Regions from separate parts of the Streptomyces sp. NPDC059785 genome, predicted to be linked through region 1. Evidence: riboswitches for the same ligand, from Rfam matches in the RefSeq annotation. Region 1 holds a riboswitch; each other region holds the start of a gene.
What was found. Region 1 has a riboswitch for thiamine pyrophosphate ahead of ACFV6E_RS19570 (thiamine ABC transporter substrate binding subunit). Riboswitches for the same ligand answer to the same signal wherever they lie in the genome.
Positions count from the first base shown of each region.

Region 2: it holds a riboswitch for thiamine pyrophosphate, as region 1 does, so the genes downstream of both, ACFV6E_RS28705 (purine-cytosine permease family protein) here and ACFV6E_RS19570 (thiamine ABC transporter substrate binding subunit) in region 1, are expected to answer to the same signal.
Region 3: it holds a riboswitch for thiamine pyrophosphate, as region 1 does, so the genes downstream of both, thiO (glycine oxidase ThiO) here and ACFV6E_RS19570 (thiamine ABC transporter substrate binding subunit) in region 1, are expected to answer to the same signal.

Region 1 is NZ_JBHWHV010000024.1:36,896-42,626, reverse strand. It holds gene frr (ribosome recycling factor) at 10-567, shown strand; gene ACFV6E_RS19580 (phosphatidate cytidylyltransferase) at 567-1,799, shown strand; gene rlmN (23S rRNA (adenine(2503)-C(2))-methyltransferase RlmN) at 1,928-3,034, shown strand; TPP riboswitch at 3,078-3,183, shown strand; gene ACFV6E_RS19570 (thiamine ABC transporter substrate binding subunit) at 3,263-4,369, shown strand; gene ACFV6E_RS19565 (ABC transporter permease) at 4,462-5,731, shown strand, end outside.
Region 2 is NZ_JBHWHV010000043.1:74,583-80,313, reverse strand. It holds gene ACFV6E_RS28720 (MDR family MFS transporter) at 1-1,490, opposite strand, end outside; gene ACFV6E_RS28715 (DUF309 domain-containing protein) at 1,751-2,284, opposite strand; tRNA gene ACFV6E_RS28710 (tRNA-Pro) at 2,404-2,477, shown strand; TPP riboswitch at 2,523-2,617, shown strand; gene ACFV6E_RS28705 (purine-cytosine permease family protein) at 2,607-4,016, shown strand; gene thiD (bifunctional hydroxymethylpyrimidine kinase/phosphomethylpyrimidine kinase) at 4,117-4,956, shown strand; gene ACFV6E_RS28695 (NAD(P)-dependent oxidoreductase) at 5,096-5,731, shown strand, end outside.
Region 3 is NZ_JBHWHV010000082.1:11,491-17,221, forward strand. It holds gene thiE (thiamine phosphate synthase) at 1-410, opposite strand, end outside; gene ACFV6E_RS38645 (Rv2175c family DNA-binding protein) at 561-926, opposite strand; gene ACFV6E_RS38650 (NAD(P)/FAD-dependent oxidoreductase) at 1,040-2,260, opposite strand; TPP riboswitch at 2,418-2,530, shown strand; gene thiO (glycine oxidase ThiO) at 2,528-3,718, shown strand; gene thiS (sulfur carrier protein ThiS) at 3,715-3,927, shown strand; gene ACFV6E_RS38665 (thiazole synthase) at 3,931-4,725, shown strand; gene pknB (Stk1 family PASTA domain-containing Ser/Thr kinase) at 4,868-5,731, shown strand, end outside.

The sequences.
Region 1 (5,731 bases):
GAGCAAGTGGTGATCGAAGAGACCCTCCTCGAAGCCGAGGAGAAGATGGAGAAGGCCGTCGTGGTCGCCAAGGAGGACTTCGCCGCGATCCGCACCGGTCGTGCGCACCCGGCGATGTTCAACAAGATCGTGGCCGACTACTACGGCGCGCTGACGCCGATCAACCAGCTGGCCTCGTTCTCGGTGCCGGAGCCCCGGATGGCCGTGGTGACGCCGTTCGACAAGAGCGCGCTGCGCAACATCGAGCAGGCGATCCGCGACTCCGACCTGGGCGTCAACCCCAGCAACGACGGAAACATCATCCGGGTGGTGTTCCCCGAGCTGACCGAGGAGCGCCGCAAGGACTACATCAAGGTCGCCAAGACCAAGGGCGAGGACGCCAAGGTCTCGATCCGCTCCGTACGCCGCAAGGCCAAGGACGCCATCGACAAGCTCGTCAAGGACGGCGAGGTCGGCGAGGACGAGGGCCGCCGTGCGGAGAAGGAACTCGACGACACCACCGCGAAGTACGTCGCCCAGGTGGACGAGCTCCTCAAGCACAAGGAAGCGGAGCTGCTCGAGGTCTGATGAACGACTCTTCCTGGGGGGCGCCGCCGCAAGCCGGGTACTGGGGGCCGTCCGACCAAGGACCTGTCCAGGGGGCAGCCCCGGCGGGTCCCGCATACGATGCGCATGACGCCCAGCAGACTCGCCCCATGCCCATCGTGCCCGACGTACCCGCACATGGCGGAGACCAGGATGACGACCGGGGGGCCGCTCGGCCGGGCGGCCCCTCGTTCCGCGACGGCGAACCGCCGGCGGCGCCCTACGGGGAGCCCTCGCACAACCCGCCGCAGCAGAGTCCGCAGCACACGCAGAGCCCGCCGCATCCGCAGGCTCCGCACCACGCGCAGAGTCCGCACCACCCGCAGGCTCCGCACCTCTCGCAGAGTCCGCAGGAGCCCATGCCCAGCGCCCAGCCGTCAGCGCCCGCACCGCAGAAGAAGACCGCGGGCCGCGACCTCGGCGCGGCCATAGGGGTCGGTGTCGGACTCGGTGTGGTGATCATCGCGTCGCTGTTCGTCGTCAAGGCCGTGTTCGTCGGCGTGGTCGCGGTCGCCGTGGTGGTGGGCCTGTGGGAGCTCACGTCGCGGCTGGCCGAGCGCAAGAGCATCAAGGCGCCGCTCGTGCCGCTGGCGATCGGCGGCGCGGCGATGGTCGTCGCCGGGTACGTGCGGGGCTCCGAGGGCGCCTGGGTGGCGATGGCGCTGACCGCGCTGGCCGTCCTCGTCTGGCGCATGACGGAACCGCCGGAGGGCTACCTCAAGGACGTCACCGCCGGCCTCTTCGCGGCCTTCTACGTGCCGTTCCTGGCCACGTTCGTCGCGATGATGCTCACCGCGGACGACGGTCCCTGGCGGGTCCTGGTCTTCCTGCTGCTCACGGTGGTCAGCGACACCGGTGCGTACGCCGTCGGCTGGCGTTTCGGCAAGCGCAAGCTGGCTCCGCGGATCAGCCCCGGCAAGACCCGCGAGGGCCTGCTCGGCGCGGTCGCCTTCGCGATGGTGGCGGGCGCGCTGTGCATGCAGTTCCTGATCGACGGCGGCACCTGGTGGCAGGGTCTGCTCCTCGGCCTCGCGGTCGCGGTCAGCGCCACGCTCGGTGACCTCGGCGAGTCCATGATCAAGCGGGACCTCGGGATCAAGGACATGGGCACGCTGCTGCCCGGGCACGGCGGCATCATGGACCGCCTCGACTCACTGCTGCCGACGGCGCCGGTGGTGTGGCTGCTGCTGGTGGTGTTCGTCGGGTCGGGTTGACCGACCAGTGCCACCCGTCCTGCCCGCCGAATCGCCTTACCTGCTTTGAGCTGGGCTTTCGTCGGTGAGAGGTCCGTTGTCCACAGGGCGGCGGGCCTTCTCTTTTTGTCTGCGACACTGGTAGAGCCATGCCTAAGCCCGGAGAACTTACATTCGTCGCGCCGCGCGGAGCCAAGAAGCCGCCGCGGCATCTCGCCGATCTCTCGCCCGCCGAGCGGAAAGAAGCGGTGGCCGCGATCGGGGAGAAGCCGTTTCGCGCCAAGCAGCTCTCGCAGCACTACTTCGCGCGGTATGCGCACGACCCCGCGGAGTGGACGGACATCCCCGCCGCCGCCCGGGGCAAGCTCCAGGAGGCGCTGCTGCCGGAGCTGATGTCCGTCGTCCGGCACATCAGCTGTGACGACGACACCACCCGCAAGACCCTGTGGAAGCTGTTCGACGGCACGCTCGTCGAGTCCGTGCTGATGCGGTATCCGGACCGGGTCACCATGTGCATCAGCTCCCAGGCGGGCTGCGGGATGAACTGCCCGTTCTGTGCCACAGGACAGGCCGGACTCGACCGGAACCTGTCCACCGGCGAGATCGTCCACCAGATCGTCGACGGTATGCGGGCGCTGCGGGACGGGGAGATCCCCGGCGGGCCCGCGCGGCTGAGCAACATCGTGTTCATGGGCATGGGTGAGCCGCTCGCCAACTACAAGCGGGTGGTCGGCGCCATCCGCGCGCTCACCGACCCCGCCCCGGACGGGATCGGGCTCTCGCAGCGCGGGATCACCGTGTCGACCGTCGGTCTGGTCCCGGCCATCCACCGGTTCGCGGACGAGGGCTTCAAGTGCCGGCTCGCCATCTCCCTGCACGCACCGGACGACGAGCTGCGCGACACCCTCGTCCCGGTCAACACGCGGTGGAAGGTGGGCGAGGTGCTGGACGCGGGCTTCGAGTACGCCGCGAAGTCGGGACGCCGGCTGTCCATCGAGTACGCGCTGATCCGCGACATCAACGACCACGCGTGGCGCGGTGACCGGCTCGGCCGGCTGCTCAAGGGCAAGCCGGTGCACGTGAACCTGATCCCGCTGAACCCGACGCCCGGCTCCAAGTGGACCGCCTCGCGCCCCGAGGACGAGAAGGCGTTCGTCCAGGCCATCGCCGCGCACGGAGTGCCGGTCACCGTGCGGGACACCCGGGGGCAGGAGATCGACGGGGCGTGCGGGCAGTTGGCGGCGTCCGAACGGTAGAGCGGTAGCAGCGGAGGGTACGCTGGCCGGTACGTACATCTTCATATTCCGACAGGGGAGCGCCACAGCGCTGAGAGTGCGGCACCGGCCGCAGACCCTCTGAACCTCGCCCAGGTCATTCTGGGTAGGAAGTTCGGTCACCACTCAAGCTGTTGCGCCCTGCCCGGGAACTCGTCGGAGGTCCCGGGCAGGGCCGCGTCTTCTCCTGGTCATCCCAGGAGGAATCCAGTGAGCACCACCAGCAGCGCCGGCCGTGCCGGCAGGAAGTTCACGGCCGTGGTCGCGGTCACCGGGCTCGGGCTCGTCGCTCTGTCCGCGTGCGGCTCGTCCGGTTCCGGAAGCGGCGCGGGGGACGAGAAGACCGTGACCCTCGTCAGTCACGACTCCTTCGCCGCGTCCAAGAGCGTCATCGAGGAGTTCGAGAAGGAGTCGGGGTACAAGGTCCGGGTCCTCAAGGACGGCGACGCGGGACAGGCCGTCAACAAGGCGATCCTCACCAAGGACAACCCCCAGGGCGACGTCTTCTTCGGTGTCGACAACACCCTTCTCTCCCGCGCGCTCGACAACGGGCTCTTCCAGCCGTACGAGGCCAAGGGCGCGGACAAGGTGGCCGAGGAGTACCGGGCGGACCAGGACAAGCACCGGGTCACGCCCATCGACTCCGGCGACATCTGCGTCAACTACGACAAGGCGTACTTCACCGAGCACGAGCTGGACCCGCCGAAGTCCTTCGCCGACCTGACGAAGCCGAAGTACAAGAACCTGCTCGTCACGGAGAACGCGGCCACGTCCTCGCCGGGGCTCGGCTTCCTGCTCGGCACCGCCGCCGCGTACGGCGACGGTGGCTGGGAGGGGTACTGGAAGAAGCTGCGCGCCAACGGTGTGAAGGTGGTCGACGGCTGGGAGCAGGCGTACAACGAGGAGTTCTCCGGGTCGGCCGGCGGCAGGAAGGCGGGCGGCGACCGGCCGCTCGTCGTGTCGTACGCCTCCTCGCCGCCCGCCGAAGTGATCTACGCCGACCCGAAGCCGAAGACCGCGCCGACCGGTGTCGCCGACGGGACCTGCTTCCGGCAGACCGAGTACGCGGGGCTGCTGAGCAACGCGGAGAACACCGCGGGCGGCAAGGCGCTGATCGACTTCCTGGTCTCGAAGAAGTTCCAGGAGGACATGCCGCTGAACATGTTCGTGTATCCGGTGGTCGACGGGGCGAAGGTGCCCGGCGAGTTCACGGCGTACGGGCCGCAGGCCGAGGATCCCGCGACGCTCGCCCCCGCCAAGATCGCCGACAACCGTGACCAGTGGGTCAAGTCGTGGACCTCGCTCGTACTGAAGTGACCGACGTGGTTTCCGGAGACGCGGGAGTGGCTTCCGGGGGGCGCGGCGGGGCTGTCGGCAGGCGTGGCGGTGCGTTGCGGGTTCTGGGGCTCATGGGGCTGCCCGTCGCGTTCTTCGGGGTTTTCTTCGGGTATCCGGTCGTCGCGATCGTCGCCCGCGGCTTCAAGGCCGACGGGACCTGGCGGTTCGGACGGTTCGGCGAGGTGCTCGCACAGTCCGACATCCGGCACGTGCTGTGGTTCACCACCTGGCAGGCGCTCGCCTCCACCGCGCTCACGCTGCTGGTCGCGCTCCCCGGCGCCTACGTCTTCGCGCGCTTCGAGTTCAGGGGCAAGCAGGTGCTGCGGGCCGTCGTGACCGTGCCCTTCGTCCTGCCGACCGTGGTCGTCGGGACGGCGTTCCTGGCCCTGGTCGGGCGCGGCGGGCTGCTGGACGACTTGTGGGGCGTACGCCTCGACACCACCGTCTGGGCGATCCTCCTCGCCCACGTCTTCTTCAACTACGCGGTCGTCGTACGGACCGTCGGCGGCCTCTGGTCGCTGCTCGACCCCCGGCAGGAGGACGCGGCGCGGATGCTCGGCGCCTCCCGGTTCGCCGCCTGGCGCCGGGTCACGCTTCCGGCGCTGGCCCCGGCCGTCGCCGCTGCCGCGCTGATGGTTTTCCTGTTTACGTTCACTTCGTTCGGTGTGGTGCAGATCCTCGGCGGGCCGGCCTTCTCCACCCTGGAGGTGGAGATCTACCGGCAGACCGCGGAGATCTTCGACCTCGCCACGGCCGCCGTGCTGACCGTCGTGCAGTTCGTGGTGGTCGGCGTGATCCTCGCCGTGCACGCCAGGACCGTACGCCGCCGGGAGACGGCCCTGCGGCTCGTCGACGCCTCCGTGACCGCACGGCCGCCGCGCGGCGCGGGGCAGTGGGCGCTGCTCGCCGGAGTGCTGGCAAGCATCGCCGTACTGCTCGTGCTGCCCCTCGGCGTACTGGTGCAGCGGTCCCTCGACACCCCCGGCGGCTACGGCTTCGGGTACTACCGGGCGCTGACGTCGGCCGACGGCGCTGTGTTCCTGGTGGCGCCGATCGAGGCGATCGGGAACTCGCTGCGGTTCGCGGCCGCGGCGACCGTCATCGCCGTGGTCATCGGTGGGCTCGCCGCGGCGGCGCTCACCAGGACCGGCCGGCGTACGCCGTCCCTGAGCGCCCGGCTCGTGCGCGGCTTCGACGCGCTGCTGATGCTGCCGCTCGGCGTCTCTGCGGTGACGGTCGGCTTCGGCTTCCTGATCGCCCTGGACGAGCCGCCGCTTGATCTGCGGGCCTCCTGGATCCTGGTGCCGCTGGCACAGGCCCTGGTCGGCGTCCCCTTCGTTG
Region 2 (5,731 bases), on a different contig from region 1:
ACCGCCCAGAGGAACACGGTCTGGATCGTGTCGGAGTACGCCTGGATGATCGGCTCGGCCGCCCGCCGCGGCAGCCCGTGCAGTCCGTGCGGGCTCTGGGCGCCCGTGGCGATGACCGCCGGATCGGCGGCGCCGGTCCTGGTCGCGTCCTTGATCCCGTCCGCCAGGTTCGGCTTGAGCGCGCCTGCGTAGACGGTGCCGAACACGGCGGTGCCGAACGAACTGCCCAGCGTACGGAAGAAGGTCACGCCCGAGGTCGCCGTGCCGAGGTCGGAGTAGTCGACGGTGTTCTGCACGGCGATCGTCAGGACCTGCATGCACAGGCCGATCCCGGCCCCGAGCACGAACATGTACAGGGACGCCGTCCAGGTGCCGGTGCCGGGGCCCATGCGGGACAGCAGATACAGGCCGAGGGCCATCACCAGCGCGCCGACGATCGGGAAGACGCGGTAGTGCCCGGTCCTGCTGACCATGTTGCCGCTGAACACCGACGCGATCAGCAGGCCGATCACCATCGGCAGGGTGCGGACACCGGAGACGGTGGCGGAATCGCCGTCCACGTACTGGAGATAGCTCGGCAGATACGTCAGGGCGCCGAGCATCGCGAAGCCCACGATGAAGCTCAGGATCGAGCACACCGTGAACACCGGGTTGGAGAACAGCCGCATCGGCAGCATCGGTTCAGCGGCCCGGGTCTCCACCCAGCAGAACAGCCCGAGCGCGATCAGCCCGCCCGCGAACAGGCCGATGACGACGCCCGAACCCCACGCGTACTCGTTGCCGCCCCAGCTCGTCGCCAGGATCAGCGCGCTCGCGCCCACCGCGACCAGCGCGATGCCCAGGTAGTCGATGACGGGACGGGAGGCCGACCGCACCACGGGGATCGTACGGGCGGCCGCGATCACCACGACGATCGCGATGGGCACGTTGACGTAGAACGCCCACCGCCAGGTCAGATGGTCCGTGAACAGTCCGCCGAGCAGCGGCCCGATCACCGTGGACACCCCGAACACGGCGCCGATCGCACCCTGGTACTTGCCCCGCTCCCGCAGCGGGATGACGTCGGCGATCAGCGCCATCGCGGTGACCATCAGACCGCCCGCCCCGATGCCCTGCATCGCCCGCCACGCGATCAGCAGCGGCATGTTCGTGGCCAGCCCGCACAGGAACGAACCGGTGATGAAGACGACCGCCGAGACCTGGAAGACCAGCTTGCGCCCGAACAGGTCGCCGAACTTGCCGACCAGCACCGTCGCCACGGTCTCCGCCAGCAGGTACGAGGTGACGACCCACGACATGTGCGAGGCGCCGCCCAGGTCCGCCACGATCGTCGGCAGGGCGGTGCCGACGATCGTCTGGTCGAGGGCCGCGAGCAGCACGCCCAGCATGATCGTCACGAAGACGACGTTGCGCCGCCGGTTGTCCAGCACGGGGGGCGCGGCGGCCGGGGCGGACGCCGACGACGGCACGCTCTCGTCTGTGGTCGTCACAGGGCCAGCGTCACACTGCCGAGTGGCGGGTGCATGCGGGGTGCTCCGCCTGGCGTACAGGGCGCTCCGCCGGAGGCGGGGTGTGGTCCGCCGTCGGTCGGCCGCCTGCCTGCCGGCCGGCTGCCCGCGCCGGCCAGGCGCTCCACCGGCGGTGCCGCGGACTGCCGTCGGCCGGCTGCGGCGCCGCCTTGGCCGGTCGCGCGGTTCCCCGCGCCCCTGACGGGGCGCACCCCGACCGCGGCGGACCTCGCGCGGCTCCCTCAGGGGGTGGGTCCCGTCAGTTTCGGTGCTCGCTTCCCGGCGTCGATCGCCGTCCCGCCCTGCTCGACCTCCGCGGCCAGCTCCCGGGCCCAGGCGGCCAGTTCCGCCGGGTGCAGTCCGTGGGGCCGGGGGCGGCCGGCCGTCGTGGACCACTCCTCGATCGCTCCCGCGCCGCGGCGCAGCAGGCGGGCGCCGCCCGTCACGTTGCCCCGGGCCGCGTGGGTCAGGCCCACCGCGAGCTGGGCCATCCCGCGCCACAGCGCGCGCTCGGTGTCGGGGCCCGACTTCCAGGCGTCCTCGAAGACCTCGTGCGCGTGGAACGGCTTGCCCGCCGCGAGCAGCGTCTGCGCCTCGGCGACGGTCTCCGCCGGGGTGCGCACCACCCCCTCGGGCTGCCGCTCCACCCCGTCCGCGCCGTACGGCAGCGGACGGCCGAGACCGTCCCGGGGCCGGGCGTTGCGCGCCCGGCCCTCCGTGTCCCGGTCGCGCCCGCCGCTGCCGCCGGTGTCCCCGGTCGCCGATGTCGCGCTCATACCGCGATTGTCCCGCCCCGGCCCGCGCACCGCCGCCCCGCCCCCCGCGGACCGTCCCCGTACGTGGGGTAAAGTTCTCTGCGCGCCGCCACGCGGGAAGAACACCGCGGCGGGCGCACCGGGACGTGGCGCAGCTTGGTAGCGCACTTGACTGGGGGTCAAGGGGTCGCAGGTTCAAATCCTGTCGTCCCGACGGTGCGAAGGGTCTTCACGGGCGACAGCCCGCGAGGGCCCTTTTCCCACGGACACGGGGTGCCCCGTAAGAGGGCTGAGATCACACCCGTCGAACCTGAACCAGTTAGGACTGGCGGAGGGATGTCTCATGGCGTTGCCGCATGCCCGCGCGGAAACGGCCGGTACCGGAGCAGAGGGCCGGGGTGTCTTCGACGGGCGGATGCCCGCCGCCCCCGGTGATCTGCGCATCGAGGCGCGGGGAATCGCGCCGGTGCCAAAGGACGCGCGGTACGGCGGGCCCGGGCGGCTGTTCACCGTCTGGTTCGCGCCCAACCTGACCATGACCGGGGTCTTCACCGGCACCCTCGGCGCCGCGCTCGGCCTCGACTTCGCCACCGCGCTCACCGCCGTCGTCCTCGGCACCCTGCTCGGGGCCGTGCCGACCGCGTACCTGGGCACCTGGGGCAGCCGGACCGGTGCCGGGCAGCTCCCGCTCGCCGGGCTGGCCTTCGGCCGGGCGGTGGCGGTGCCGGGCGCCCTGCAATGGCTGTCCTCCATCGCCTGGGACGCGCTGATCGGCCTGTTCGGCGGCGACGCCCTCGCACAGCTCTGCGGCCGGCCGTTCTGGCTGGGCGCCCTGGTCATGCTGGCCGCGCAGGGCGTGCTCGGCGTCCTCGGGTACGAGGCGATCCACCGGCTCCAGACCGTGATGACCTTCGCGCTCGCGGCCGCGTTCGCCGCGCTCACCGTCAGGCTGGCCGACGGCGGCACCGCGAGCGCCGCGGCCGGCACCGCACACGGCGCCGACCGGGCCGGCGCATTCGTCCTGACCTGCACGGTCGCGCTGAGTCTGGCCCTGTCCTGGGCGCCCTACGCCAGCGACTTCAGCCGCTATCTGCCGCGCGACACCTCACGGCCGCGGATGTTCTGGTGCACGCTGCTCGGCATCTCGGTGTCCTTCGTCGCCGTCCAGGCGCTCGGCCTGTGGGGCGCGTCCGTGTTCACCGACCAGACCGCCCGCGGCGTCGACACCCTGCTCGGCGGCGGCGTACTCGGCGCGTCCGGGCTGCTCGTCGTGGCCCTCGCCGCGCTGTGCAGCAACGCGATGAACGACTACAGCGGCTCGCTCGCCCTCCAGACCATGGGCGTACGCGTGCCACGCCCCGTCGCCGCCGCCCTGGCCGCCGTGCTCGGCTTCCCGCTCGTCCTGTGGATGCACGCGGCCGACACCACCACCCGCTTCCAGAACGTCCTGCTGCTCGTCGGCTACTGGATACCCGGGTTCGTGGCGATCGTCGTCGTGGACTGGGCCGCCCGCGCCAGAGCCCGCCGCGGCGCGCCCGTCGACCTGGCCGCCGAGCGCGCCCGCCCGGTGCCCTGGTGGCCGGCGCTCACGGCGTTCCTCGCCGCCTTCGCCGCGGCGGTGCCGTTCATGAGCACCAGCCTGTACGTGGGCCCGGTGGCCGAGGCCCTGCACGGCGCCGACCTCGCCTACGGGGTGGCGTTCCTGGTGGCCCTCGCCGTGTACACGCCGCTGCGCGTGCGCCGGCCCCACTGATGCCCCCGCGCGCCCCCCGACCTCCCCTCCTCCTTCCGCACGGAGCCGCACCACCATGCCCACCGCCCCGTACGTCCGGCCACCCGAAGGAGAGCCTGGTATGACCCCTCAGCCCGTCCCGGCCACCCCGGGCGCCGCCCCTCGCACCGCGCCGCCCCGCGTCCTGACCGTCGCCGGATCCGACTCCGGCGGCGGCGCGGGCATCCAGGCCGACCTCAAGACGATGCTCGCCCTCGGCGCGCACGGCATGAGCGTGCTCACCGCCGTCACCGCGCAGAACTCCCTCGGCGTGCAGGGCGCGTGGGAACTGCCCGCCGAGGCGGTCCGCGCCCAGTACCGCAGCGTCGTGGACGACATCGGGGTGCAGGCGGTGAAGACCGGCATGCTCGCCTCGCCGCTGCTCGTCGAGACGGTCGCCGAACTGCTCGCCGGGACGGCCGCGCCCGTGGTGGTGGACCCGGTCAGCGTGTCCAAGCACGGCGACCGGCTGCTGGCCGACGACGCGCTGGACGCCGTACGGAACACACTGCTGCCTACGGCGACGGTGGCGACGCCGAACCTGGACGAGACGGCGGAGCTCACCGGGATCGCCGTAGCCGACGAGGCGGACATGGTGCGGGCCGCGGACCGGCTGCTGTCGTACGGGCCCCGGTGGGTCCTGGTCAAGGGCGGGCACCTGCCCGGCGCGGCCGTCGACCTGCTGACCGACGGCACCGAGGAGCACTGGCTGCGCGCCCCGCGCCACGACAACCGCCATACGCACGGCACCGGTTGCACGCTCGCCTCGGCCGTCGCGGTGGGCCTGGCCCAGGGCCACCCGGTACCGGCGGCGGTACGGCTGGCGAAGGACTACGTCACCGGAGCGATCGAGTCCGGCTTCCCCCTGGGCGCGGGCATCGGCCCCGTCGACCACGGCTGGCGGACCCGCGGGGCGGACTGACCGCGCCCGGTCCCCGGCGCCGGACGGCGGCACGCGTCCGGCCCAGCACCGCGCATGCCCCCGGGACGTACGAGGAAGACGTACGAGGAAGACGTACGAGGAAGACGTACGAGGAAGACGTACGGGGAGAAGGAGACACGTGAGCATTCCGCCCCCGCCCTCCGTCGCCGGCCGGCCCGTCGTGCTGCTGCGGCCCGCCCCGCAGCGAACCGACCGCATCTTCACGCCCGGCGCCCTGCGGCTGCTGCACGACCGCTTCACCGTCGTGGACCTCGCCGACGACCCGTCGGACGAGGCGTTCGACGCGGCGCTGCCCGACGCCTTCGCGATCATCGGCCAGCCCGACCTGCCCGCCGGGCGGCTGGCCCGCGCACCCCGGCTGCGGGCCCTGCTGAACGTCGAGGGCAACTTCTATCCGAACGTCGACTACGAGACCTGCTTCCGGCGCGGTGTCCACGTGCTCGGCTGCGGACCCGCCTACGCGCAGGCCGTCGCCGAGTACGCGCTCGCCCTCGCCCTCGACCTGGCCCGGGGCATCAGCCGCGAGGACCGCGCCTTCCGCGCCGGACGCGAGCGCTACGTGTCCGACGGCAACGCCGACGCCGTACTCCTGCGCGGCTCGGACATCGGCCTCGTCGGCTTCGGCAACCTCGGCCGCGCGCTGCACCCGCTGCTCGCCCCCTTCCGGCCCACTCTCCGGGTGTACGACCCCTGGCTGCCGCCCGGCGCGCTGCGCGAGTACGGAGTACTGCCCGCCTCACTGGACGAGACCCTC
Region 3 (5,731 bases), on a different contig from region 1:
GGCTGGACGGCGGCGGCGGACGCCTCGGCGGCCGTGTGCGTGGAGCGGCCGATCAGGACGTCGTCGCCGAGGATCGCGCGGGCCGCGGGCACCGGAAGGTCGCCCTGGCCCAGATGGAGCACCTGGGGGCCGGCCGGGTGGGCGGCGCGGGCCGCGTGGGCCACGTCCGCCCGGTCGTTCACCGACAGGAGTCTGCCGTGCTCCCGGCACTTGTCGGCGAAGAGCGCGAGGTACTCCAGCTCCTCGGCCGCCTCCAGGCTCTTGTCGCGCAGCTGCACGATGTCGACGCCGCCCGCCAGGACGGCGTCCAGGAACCCGGCCAGGTCGCCCTGGCGCTTGCGGGCGTCCGTGCACAGATAGACCAGGGCGTCGGCGAGCCGCGCACGCGCGGTGACTGCGGCCTGAGGCATGGGGGTCCCCCTGTTCGGGCTTCACGAGCCGGGCTCGTGAAGCGAAGCCGGGAACGCGGGGCGGGCGCCCCGCGTCCCCGGTGGCGCGCGGACCGCGGCGGCCGTGGGGCGGCGAGCCGTGGTCCGTGCGCCGGACGGTCGTCTTCCGGATCAGACGGCGAGCGCCTGGGCGCGGCGCTTCACCTCCGTGCCGCGATTCTCGCTCAGGGCCTGCGCGGGGGTGCCGGGCAGGCTGTCGTCGGGGGTGAAGAGCCACTCGAGCATCTCTTCGTCGGTGAAGCCGTCGTCCCGCAGGAGCGTCAGGGTGCCGGTCAGGCCCTTGACGACCTTGTCCCCGTCGATGAAGGCGGCGGGGACGTGCAGCGCCCGGTTCTCACCACGGCGTACGGCGATCAGCTGGCCCTCCTTGACCAGCTGCCGGACGCGGGTCACCTCGACGCCGAGCTGTTCGGCGATGTCGGGGACGGTGAGCCAGGCGGGGACGAGAGCATCGATCTTTGCGTCAATCTCGGTCACGGGACAAGCCTGCCATCTGGGACTGACAGTCGGTAGCCGGGCACCCTCCGGCCGGGTCGCGGCAGGCCGGGCTGTCCGCCGTACGGCGGGACGCGACCCCGCCGCCGTGGCCGTTACGCCGTGGCCGCCTTCAGCGGGCGGGCCGGGTCCGCCAGCAGCTCCGGATCCATCGCGGTGCCCGCCTCGATCAGCTTGCGCCCCTGGGCGAGGTCCCGGGGCCTGCCCACCGCCAGCAGGGCGACCAGCCGCCCTTCACGGAGCCAGCAGACGGTCCAGGCGGCGCCCGCCGGATCGCCCCGCCAGACCGTGGCGTCGCCGGCCGCGTGATGACCGGCGTACTGCACGAAACGGCCGAACTGCTCGGACCAGAAGTACGGCACCGGGTCGTACGCCGTGGGCGTCTCGCCGATGATGTTCGCCGCGACCGTGCGCGGCCCCTGGAGGGCGTTGTCCCAGTGGTGGACCAGCAGGCGCCCCTGGTAGCGGCCCGACGGGAAGGAGGCGCAGTCGCCGACCGCGTACACGTCGGGCGCCGAGGTGCGCAGGTGGTCGTCGGCGACGACCTCGCCGTGCGCGCCGAGCTCGATGCCGGAGCCCGCCAGCCAGGCCGTCGCGGGACAGGCCCCGATGCCGACGACGACCGCGCCCGCGGGCAGCCGGGTGCCGTCGTCCAGGATCACCGCGCCGGGTTCGACGCTCGCCACGCGCGCGTGAGTGCGCAGTTCGGTGCCACTGTCGGCGTACCAGCCGGTCATCGGCGCGGCCACCTCGGCGGGCAGCGCCCCGGCGAGCGGCCGGTCGGCGGCCTCGACGACGGTCACCGCGCAGCCGGCCTCACGGGCGGCGGTGGCGAATTCGGCGCCGATCCAGCCCGCCCCGACGACCACGACGTCGTGCTGCCGGGCGAGCACGGGGCGCAGCCGCTCGGCGTCGTCCAGGGTGCGCAGCAGATGGACCCCGGGGACGTCCTCCGCGCCCGGCAGCCGGATCGGCTCGGCGCCCGTGGCGAGCACCAGGACGTCGTACGGGACGGGTCCCTCCGCGGTGTCGACCTCGTGGTCGCCGGGGCGGACGGCGAGCACCTCGCGGCCGAGGCCCAGGGTGATGCCGAGCGCGGGGAAGTCGACGTCGAAGGCGGATCCCTCGGCCTTGCCGAGGAGCACGGCCTTGGACAGCGGTGGCCTGTCGTACGGCTGGTGCGGTTCCGCGCCGAGCACGGTCACGTCGCCCGCGAATCCCTGTTCCCGCAACGCGACCGCGGTCTGCACCCCGGCCATGCCCGCGCCCACGACGACGACCCGCCGTACCGTACGCCCCTGCGTCTGCTCGCTCACTCGATCACCTTAGACAACTGACAATTCGTCAGTCAGCGGACCGGGCCCGTGACCTGTTCCACACGCGCGTGCCGCCGCCCGGGTGGCGGCCGTCCCGGCCGCCGTGCGCGAGGGCTCCCCTACTGGCACCCGGACGGACGGGCTAGGGTGGCCAACGTAGAGCACACGCGGGAGCCCGGACGCACCGGGCTGAGAGGGAGGCTGGCCGGCCTCCGACCGTACGAACCTGATCCGGGTCATGCCGGCGAAGGGAGGGGCTGGACACCCATGGCGCTTGTGCCGGACACGGCGGACGTCCTCGTGGTCGGGGGCGGGATCATCGGGCTCGTGACCGCCTGGCGGGCCGCGCAGCACGGGTTCGCCACCGCGGTCGTGGACCCCGAGCCGGGCGGCGGGGCGGCGCAGGTGGCCGCCGGGATGCTGGCCGCCGTCACCGAGCTGCACCACGGCGAGCAGACCCTGCTGGGCCTCAATCTGGCCTCCGCGGAGCGTTATCCGGACTTCGCGGCCGAGCTGACCGGGGCGACGGGTCTCGACCTCGGCTACCGCAGGAGCGGCACGCTCGCGGTCGCCCTGGACGCCGACGACCGCGCCCACATGCGCGAACTGCACGCGCTGCAACGCCGGTCGGGGCTCGACTCGGAGTGGCTCAGCGGCCGCGAGTGCCGCCGCCTGGAGCCGATGCTCGCGCCCGGCGTGCGCGGCGGGCTCCGGGTCGACGGGGACCACCAGATCGACCCGCGGCGGCTCGCCGCGGCCCTGGTCACCGCCTGCGAACGCGCCGGGGTCGTCCTCCACCGCACCTGGGCACAGCGGCTGACCGTCCTGCGCGACCGGGCGGCCGGTGTCGTCACCGCGGACGGCACCGCGCTCGCCGCCGGCCGGGTCGTCCTGGCGGCGGGCAGCCTCAGCGGGCGCCTCGCGGGCGTGCCCGACGACGTAGTGCCGCCCGTACGGCCGGTGAAGGGGCAGGTACTGCGGCTGACGGTGCCGAAGCGGTACGCGCCGTTCCTGAGCCGTACGGTGCGTGCCGTGGTGCGCGGCAGTCAGGTCTATCTGGTGCCCCGGGTGAGCGGCGAGCTCGTCGTCGGCGCCACCAGCGAGGAACTGGGCTGGGACACCACCGTGACCGCGGGCGGGGTGTACGAGCTGCTGCGGGACGCCCACGAGCTGGTCCCCGGCATCACGGAGCTGCCGCTGACCGAGACCCGCGCGGGACTGCGTCCCGGCTCCCCCGACAACGCGCCGCTGCTCGGCCCGACCGTGCTGGACGGCCTGCTCCTGGCCACCGGCCACTACCGCAACGGTGTCCTCCTCACGCCCGTCACCGGCGACGCCATGGCGCACGTCCTGACCACCGGTGAACTCCCGGACGTGGCCCGCCCCTTCAGCCCCGGGCGGTTCGGCCAGGGCCCGGCCGGAGCGGCCCGCACGAACCCCACGGAGCAGCCCGTATGAGCGTCCTCGTCACCGTCTTCGTCAACGGGGAGCGGCGGACGGTCGCCGACGGCACCGCGCTCGACGCGCTCGTCGCGACCCTCACCGCGGCCCCCTCGGGCATCGCCGCCGCCCTCAACGAAACCGTCGTCCCGCGCGCGCAGTGGCCGGTCACCGCCCTAGGCGAGGGTGACCGCGTCGAAGTCCTCACCGCCGTCCAAGGAGGCTGAACCATGGCCGACGACTCCTTCGTCCTCGGTGGTACGACCTACGCGTCCCGCCTGATCATGGGCACGGGCGGCGCGCCCAGCCTCGACGTCCTGGAGCGCTCGCTGCTGGCGTCCGGCACGGAGCTGACGACGGTCGCGATGCGCCGGGTCGACCCGGCGGCCCACGGCTCGGTGCTCTCGGTGCTCGGCCGGCTCGGCATCCGCGTCCTGCCGAACACGGCGGGCTGCTTCACAGCGGGCGAGGCCGTGCTGACCGCCCGCCTCGCGCGCGAGGCACTGGGCACGGATCTGGTCAAGCTGGAGGTCATCGCCGACGAGCGGACGCTGCTGCCCGATCCGATCGAGCTGCTCGACGCCGCCGAGACGCTGGTGGACGACGGGTTCACCGTGCTGCCGTACACGAACGACGATCCGGTGCTGGCGCGCAAGCTCCAGGACGCCGGCTGCGCCGCGATCATGCCGCTGGGCTCGCCCATCGGCTCCGGCCTCGGCATCCGCAACCCGCACAACTTCGAGCTGATCGTCGAGCACGCGCGCGTGCCGGTGATCCTGGACGCGGGGGCCGGTACGGCCTCGGACGTCGCGCTGGCGATGGAGCTGGGCTGCGCGGCCGTGATGCTGGCCTCGGCCGTGACCCGCGCCCAGGAGCCGGTGCTGATGGCCGAGGGTATGCGGCACGCCGTGGAGGCCGGGCGGCTGGCGTACCGGGCGGGCCGGATCCCGCGCCGCCGTTTCGCCGAGGCGTCCTCGCCCGCGGAGGGCCGCGCGCGCCTGGACCCCGAGCGCCCCGCGTTCTGAGCGCGCGCCGGAGTTCCGGGCCTCGTGGCCCCCGGAACGTGAGGCACCGCACAGCCACACGACAGTCACAGGTCTGCTGCATTCCACCCGGAAGCGGGGCGACCGGGTGGGCCTGACAGTGGCGGCTCGTAGACTCACCTGCGTGGATACGACCCTTCAGGACCCCTTGGTCGGGCAGGTGCTCGACGGCCGCTACCGCGTGGACGCGCGGATCGCGGTCGGCGGGATGGCCACGGTCTACCGGGCCCTGGACACCCGCCTCGACCGCGTGCTCGCGCTCAAGGTGATGCACCCGGCGCTGGCCGCCGACGTCTCGTTCGTCGAGCGGTTCATCCGCGAGGCCAAGTCGGTGGCCCGGCTCGCCCACCCGAACGTGGTGCAGGTCTTCGACCAGGGCACGGACGGGTCGTACGTCTATCTGGCCATGGAGTACGTGGCGGGCTGCACCCTGCGTGACGTGCTGCGCGAGCGCGGGGCGCTCCAGCCGCGGGCCGCGCTCGACATCCTGGAGCCGGTGCTCGCCGCGCTCGGTGCCGCGCACCGGGCCGGTTTCGTGCACCGCGACATGAAGCCGGAGAACGTCCTCATCGGGGACGACGGCCGGGTCAAGGTCGCGGACTTCGGCCTGGTCCGCGCGGTGGACACGGTGACGAACACCACGGGGGCGGTCCTCGGCACCGTGTCGTACCTCGCCCCGGAGCAGATCGAGCACGGCACCGCCGACCCCCGGGTCGACGTGTACGCGTGCGGTGTCGTCCTCTACGAGATGCTCAGCGGCGACAAGCCGCACTCCGGGGACTCCCCCGCCCAGGTGCTCTACCAGCACCTGCACGCGGACGTGCCCGCGCCGTCGGCCGCGGTGCCGGGGCTCGCGGCCGTCCTGGACGGGCTGGTCGCCACCGCGACCGCGCGCGATCCCGAGCTGCGTCCGGCCGACGCGGTGGCCCTGCTCGGGCAGGTCCTGGAGGCGCGCGGCGGACTCACCGCCGGGGAGCTGGACGCCGTA